DNA from 3 places in the Paenibacillus sp. V4I7 genome. Region 3 is predicted to be linked to each of the others. Evidence: riboswitches for the same ligand, from Rfam matches in the RefSeq annotation. Region 3 holds a riboswitch; each other region holds the start of a gene.
The links. A riboswitch is a leader RNA that binds a small molecule or an ion and turns the genes downstream of it on or off. The one in region 3 is predicted to bind cyclic di-AMP.
Positions count from the first base shown of each region.

Region 1: another riboswitch for cyclic di-AMP. It lies ahead of QFZ80_RS27400 (stalk domain-containing protein); the one in region 3 lies ahead of QFZ80_RS13230 (CAP domain-containing protein).
Region 2: another riboswitch for cyclic di-AMP. It lies ahead of QFZ80_RS39290 (potassium-transporting ATPase subunit F); the one in region 3 lies ahead of QFZ80_RS13230 (CAP domain-containing protein).

Region 1 is NZ_JAUSZD010000002.1:5,851,335-5,853,533, reverse strand. It holds gene QFZ80_RS27400 (stalk domain-containing protein) at 9-800, opposite strand; cyclic di-AMP (ydaO/yuaA leader) riboswitch at 805-956, opposite strand; gene QFZ80_RS27395 (LiaF transmembrane domain-containing protein) at 1,119-1,409, shown strand; gene QFZ80_RS27390 (PspA/IM30 family protein) at 1,436-2,062, shown strand.
Region 2 is NZ_JAUSZD010000002.1:8,199,887-8,202,085, forward strand. It holds gene QFZ80_RS38400 (APC family permease) at 1-640, shown strand, start outside; cyclic di-AMP (ydaO/yuaA leader) riboswitch at 868-1,039, shown strand; gene QFZ80_RS39290 (potassium-transporting ATPase subunit F) at 1,462-1,539, shown strand; gene kdpA (potassium-transporting ATPase subunit KdpA) at 1,587-2,199, shown strand, end outside.
Region 3 is NZ_JAUSZD010000002.1:2,650,576-2,652,774, forward strand. It holds gene QFZ80_RS13225 (DinB family protein) at 111-581, shown strand; cyclic di-AMP (ydaO/yuaA leader) riboswitch at 723-855, shown strand; gene QFZ80_RS13230 (CAP domain-containing protein) at 861-1,511, shown strand; gene QFZ80_RS13235 (LURP-one-related family protein) at 1,661-2,020, shown strand.

The DNA of each region.
Region 1 (2,199 bases), 3.2 Mb from region 3:
CAGCCGTTTTAATTGGATAATTTGTACACTTTAATGGTTTGGATACCAAACTTCTTCACAGATTGCTTGGATCCTGGGATAAAGATATCAAGACGCTTGCCTTTGATTGCACCGCCAGTATCTGTCGCGTAAGCATACATGCCGCCTACAGGTAAGCCGTTGAAATTATAACCTTCTATATAGAGCTTAGATCCTAGAGGAATCACGGTGGGATCTACAGCAACGGTTCCAATACTTAGTGGATTACCCATATAATCAAAAGCTCCGTAGCCGCCATTCTCAGATGGATCTGCTGAATAGGCAGTGGATTTAAACAATTCATAATCTGGCGCATACTTATTGCCATCTTTACTTAGAATAGCTAATTTGCTGCTAGCGTCCCACTGAACGGGAATATCGGATACTTTGCTTAGAAAACGAAGAGGCACGTATACGCGTCCATTTTGGAATTCCGCATGTGTGTCCATCTCGACACGGTGGCTATCGATTTCAGCTTCTTTTTGTCCAGATACTAAGGTGATTGAATGTTTGCTGTTATTTAGCGTGACCTTGATCTCATCGCCTTCTTTTTGCCACTTTACTTCATAACCAAGCTTCTCCGTTACGAAACGAATCGGTACTTGGGTAGCATGATTCTCATCCAAAAAAGGCTGAGCATCCGGAAATTGAACCAGTTTATCATTGACTTGCACTTTCACATCCATCTCTGCGGCATTCGCCGTAAATGGGGAAAGAAAGCCTCCTGCCAACACTGTTAAAGACACAGCAAGGCTAGTTAACCCTTTAGTAATTGTATGCAATTGGTAATCCTCCTTCATGAGCCTTCGAGGTTAGTTGACGGGTTCGGGAAGAAGGTTCTCCCTAGTCTGCTCCGATGAAGAGCAAATATTCACCCCATGTAAATCGTCCCCCGTACCGACACTTTGTCTGTGCACCGGACTCGGCTTCAAATAGTTTAGCACTTGAGGCCTTGTGGGACAACGGCCAAAATATGGATGGAGGTCTTAGAGGGTACTGGACTTAGGTCTAGGTACAAAAACAGTCGCGAGTCCGTTTTGACGTTTAGCTGTTTCAGGTACGATAGAAGCATGAAGAACACGTGAGGGGCGGTAAGCAGAATGAGTATGGATCGATCGAAAGGGTTGGCTTTGGTTTTAATCACAGCAGGTATACTTATTTGCCTGCATCAATTTGGCAGTCATATTCATTTTATGGGATTTTTATTCCCGGCAGCTATGCTTGGATTAGGCTATGTAGGCATTAAGAATGGGAAGAAAATTGGTTGGTTTTTCGCCGGCTTAGGCGGCTTGATACTGACCATTAAACTATCGGGCTTCATCGCCATTGCTTTCGCTGTATGTTTAGTGGTGTACGGTATTCATCTATTGAAGAAACGAAATGAATTTTAAAACATAAGAAAATGGGGGTGTAATTCATGAGCATATTGAATCGGATTGGCAAAATAGCAGAAGCTGCATGGCAAGAAACGGCCGGCAAGCTCGATCATCATGAACAGGGTAGCAGCGTGATAGAAAAGCTGGAACAGCGCTATCAGGAGGCGCTGCAGCGAACTATTGAGCTGCGACGCCACAGTGTGAACGCAGAGGAGATGGCGCAGCTGCGCGGCGAGCAAGCCGAGCTGGCAATGCGCGCCGGCGATGAAGAGCTCGCGCGGCTCGCGCTGCAAGAGAAGCAGCGCGAGGAAGCCGCTTGCGAGCACTACCGCGCGCAGTACGCGAGCAGCCAGGACGTGTGCCTGGCGCTCGCGGATGAACTGCGCGGGCTGCGTGCGGGGCACGCAGCCGAGGGGGTGCAGCCGCCGAGCAGCGGTCTGCACGAGAAAGAGGCTCGCGACACTTGGCGCGAGCTGGAAGTGACCGGCCGCGAGCTCGGCCGGGAAGCGCTGCAGGGGCTCCGCGAAGCGGGCCGCCTGTCGCAAGAGACGCTGAAGGAAGCCGGCGGCAACCTTCAGCAGGAGCTGCGCACGCTGCGCGGCAAGTTCCAGCAGGATTGGCAGCAGCATCGCTCCAGCGGTGACACCGACCCACGCGACAAGAAATAGTCGCGTGTTATCCCTCAAGCGCCTAATAACTAGGCGCAGGAGCTCTTGACCTCCATGATTCATGCGGAAGCCTTGCCGCGCAAGGATTTGCATCTTGGAGGTCGTCCATTCTTATGGTATGCTAGGAATCTATATGA
Region 2 (2,199 bases), 5.5 Mb from region 3:
TCGTGAGAAACCGAAAGGCTGGATGGTTAAATTAACGATTAATTTAGTTGGAGCATTCATGAGCTTTACGGTCATGATGATCTTCTTTATTACTAAGTTTGGGCAGGTATGGTCTGTTCTCATCTTTTTGCCACTAATTGTTTTTATTTTTCACCAGATCAAGAAACACTATGAGGCCGTAGGCGAACAATTAAGAATAACAACTTGCGAACCAGCGATTCCTATTGAAGGAAATGTGATCATTGTGCCTGTGGCGGGCATTACGCATGTGGTAGAGAACTCCTTGAATTATGCCAAATCCCTTTCGCCAAATCAGATCATCGCCGTTTATGTGGCTTTCGAAAGAGACGTCGAGAAACAATTTGAGGAGAAATGGAATACGTGGCAGCCCGAGATAAGGCTGGTAACTTTACATTCCCAGTATCGGAGCATTGTTCAACCATTGATGAAATTTATTGATACGGTCGAGCATAAGGCAGCTGAATCAAATTTTCGGGTAACCGTCCTAATCCCACAGTTTATTCCTAAGAAAAGCTGGCAGAATATTCTCCATAACCAATCCAGTCTACTTATCCGTGCTTTCTTGCTGTATAGAAGAGACCTTATCGTAACGACAGTGCCGTATCATTTGAAAAAATAAGTAGGGTGGCCTTACTTCATTGTAAGGCTGCCTTTTTTTATAGTCCATTTGCGACAAAATGACAATAACGGTAGAAAAACGAAGCATTTCTATCGATAATGAACGTGTTATCAATTTGGATGCGCTTTTATTTGCCTAATATGCCCTAAATTACGGGATAGCGTCTCTCCACAGCGTTTTACAATAATGGCTAAGAGGCGTAGCATTCTTTTCAACAACTTCACAACAAGTTTCAAACGCTGAGTCCCCGCAAGGGGAGCGGGGGAACCAGCCAGAAGCCGAATGTATGTAAATTGCGGTTTCTCGGGGTGAATCCAAAACAAGCGCAGCTTGCCAAGGTAGGGCACTTCCAAGCCCGAATCCGACAGCTAACCTCGTAAGCGTATTGGGAGAGAACCACTTTCTATCGTGCTTTCACAGCCCGTTTATTAACGCTGCTAAGAAGCCCGAGAGTAGAGATTCTCTGCTCTTAGGCTTCTTTTTGTTGTTCGAAATTTGGAGGAGAGTGAATCTATTATCGTATTTGTTTGAGCATTCTGGGGCGTATATCTCTTTCAAGACAAGATTTTTATGCTTTTTTTATACGGATGCTATAGATTCTTTACCTCATTTTTATACGGTTCGGCGTTACACTATTTCAAGAAAGCATTAGAGTCGGTTAAATTACAGGAGGTGTGTTATGTACAACGACGTAACGATGATCTTATTAATGGCCGTAACATTCTTAGGATTTTGGGCTTTTTTAAAATATTGTGAAAAAGCATGAGCTTAAGCTTAGCTTTCGATAAGCGTTTTGGAAAAAACTTGTAGGAGGCACTCATATGATTGTTATCGGTGTTATTGGATTTGCCATTATGGTGTATCTCGGTTTTGTTTTAGTGAAGCCGGAGAAATTTTAATTGTAGAATAAGAACTTAAGTAAGCAAGGGGAGAACCTACTATGGGTATGGGATTGTTACAGGTAGTCATCACACTGGGTATTATTATGCTTTTAGTGAAGCCTGTGGGTAGTTACTTGGTGAAAGTTTTTGGGTATGAAAAGAGTGGACTTGATCGTGTATTTGCTCCTTTTGAGCGGGTCTCCTATCGCATTATGGGTGTTAATGAAGATGAAGCGATGGGGTGGAAAAAGTATTTAGGGTCCGTACTATTAGTTAATTTTGTCATGATGCTTCTGATTTATGCGGTATTTCGGCTTCAAAAATATCTACCATTGAATCCTGACGATATTGGTAATATGCCTCCGGCATTAGCTTTTAACACGGCTGTTTCATTTATTACTAATACGAACTGGCAAGCATACAGCGGTGAAAATACACTTTCGTATTTCTCTCAAATGGTAGCCATTACGTTCCCGATGTTTACATCGGCTGCAACAGGTTTCGCTGTGGCGGTAGCTTTTATACGCGGTTTAGTTGGCCGTCAAGATAATCTCGGTAACTTTTACGTGGATATGACCAGAGCGATTACACGCGTATTTTTACCACTGAGCTTCATTGTTGCTTTAGTTTTAGTTTTTCAGGGTATTCCGCAAACACTACTGGGAGCTGTGCAAGCTA
Region 3 (2,199 bases):
GGATTATTTACATGCGAACAAATGTACTGTATATTTGTTCGTATGAGTAAACTGCATATTTATAAAACAAATAGGCATGGATTATTGAGAAATTAAAAGGAGTGTTAATCATTAACGGGATAGATCTTGTTATATTGAACTTGGAAGAAGTCCGACGTAGAAGTATAAAAGTGTGGAGCGTTATTCCTCTAACTATGCTGGATTGGAGGCCTGATGCACACGCCTTAAGCATGAAAGAAATGATCCGACACGTATTGGATGGCGAGCATTATTATCATCTTGCGTTACTTAACTGTGGAAGTTTGCCTTCTTACGATTCTCCTTATGACAATCGGGAATTTTCTTCGGTGGAGGATGAACTGATATTCGCACAAGTGTACAGAGAACAATTCTTGAATACCGTTAAATTCTTCACTCCTGAGGATTTGTCAAATATTAAAATTAATCGAAGTGACGTAGGGTATGTTCGAACTTTAGGAGATATGTTAATGAGGATCGCATACCACGAATCCGTTCACACCGGGCAACTGCTAGATTATATGCGAACGGCTGGAATCGATCGGCCTCAAATATGGGATTGAATGAGGTTGCTGGTGATTGGAATTCACTGTTTTGGACAAGAAGAAACGGCTGATACCGCTTACAAAATGTTCTTGGAAAATTTTGAGTCATGTTCTCTATGATTTCACATGTTACAATTTGTGAGATCTATGTGGATCAAATAACTCAGAAGGCCGAAGCTTCATGTGAAGCACGGGGGACCCATTATTTGGGGTGAAGCCGCGTCAGCGGCCGGGTGATTACTCTTTGATCCGAATCCGACAGCTAACCTCGCAGGCCGCAAAAAGGAGAGGTTTATTTTGAAACGTTACAAAAAGCTTGTGGTTACCGGCGCAATAGGATTGAGCGTCCTCGTAGGTTCGAGCGCGGCAATGGCCGCACCAGCAACCCATTCAGTATCAGGCAATGATACCATGTGGCTAATATCCAAGAAGTATGGCATCAGCCTATCTTCGCTTATTAAGGCAAATCCTCAGGTTGCCAATCCGAACGTGATTTGGTCTGGTATGAGCCTCAACATTCCTGGCAGCAAGAGCATAAATGCAGGTACCAAAACGCCAGTTACAAGTGCGCCATCCCAATCAACTTTTGCTAGCCAAGTCGTTAACTTAGTTAACCAGGAACGATCTAAAGCAGGACTGCGTCCATTAACCGGCAACAGCGCACTTACCGCCATGGCTTTGGACAAAGCGAAGGATATGTATAACAATGGTTATTTCGATCATACTTCTCCGACCTATGGGTCTCCTTTTGATATGATGAGCAAATACGGCATTCGCTATTCCTACGCAGGTGAAAACATTGCAAAAGGTCAACAAACGCCTGAAGCTGTCATGAAAGCTTGGATGAACAGCCCGGGTCATCGTCAAAACATTCTAAGCCCCAACTTCACACAAATCGGTGTTGCTTTTTATAACGGCGAATGGGTACAAGAATTCATTAGTAACTAATACAGCAACATATATTAGCAGAATATATCTAGATAAACCAGCAACCTTTTGTTTGCTGGTTTTTTCGGTTTTTAATAATAAGGCATTGTTGGGAATGACTAACATTTTTGATCTCTGCATCGTATATATACCAGAGGGAGGCGATTGTATTGAATCTATATTTCAGGGATAATTTTTTTAATACCGGTGTTACGGAGATTCGGGACGAACAGGGAAAAGATGTCGGTCATATAGATTTGAAGAGCTCTTTTGGTTCTACGATCGAGGTGTTTGGGCATAATGGCCAGCTGTTGTGCAAAGGAAGTTTTCCGATATTCTCAAGCAAATGGGAGGTTACGGGTGCCGATGGTGGGCAATTAGGCGTGTTGAGAAGCAGAATTGCTTTGTTCACCAAGAAATTCACATATGAAACCAAAGGGCAAGGCAGCTACGAGATTATTTCCCCAGTATTTTCAAAGGAATATGAGATATCCGATGATTCCGGCGCACTTGTTGCTCGTTTCGAATAAGTAAACGGCTGGTTTTCTTCAGGGGCTTTTCTTCTGAACAATCAAAGCGAATATTTGGATACTTACGAACTTGTTGCGGTGATCATGGGCATGCACGCTATCCAGAAAAGGCAGAACGCTGGGGCAAACAACACAATCTATTGAATGTAGAGTAGATGTTCATCAAATTTCCAATCCAT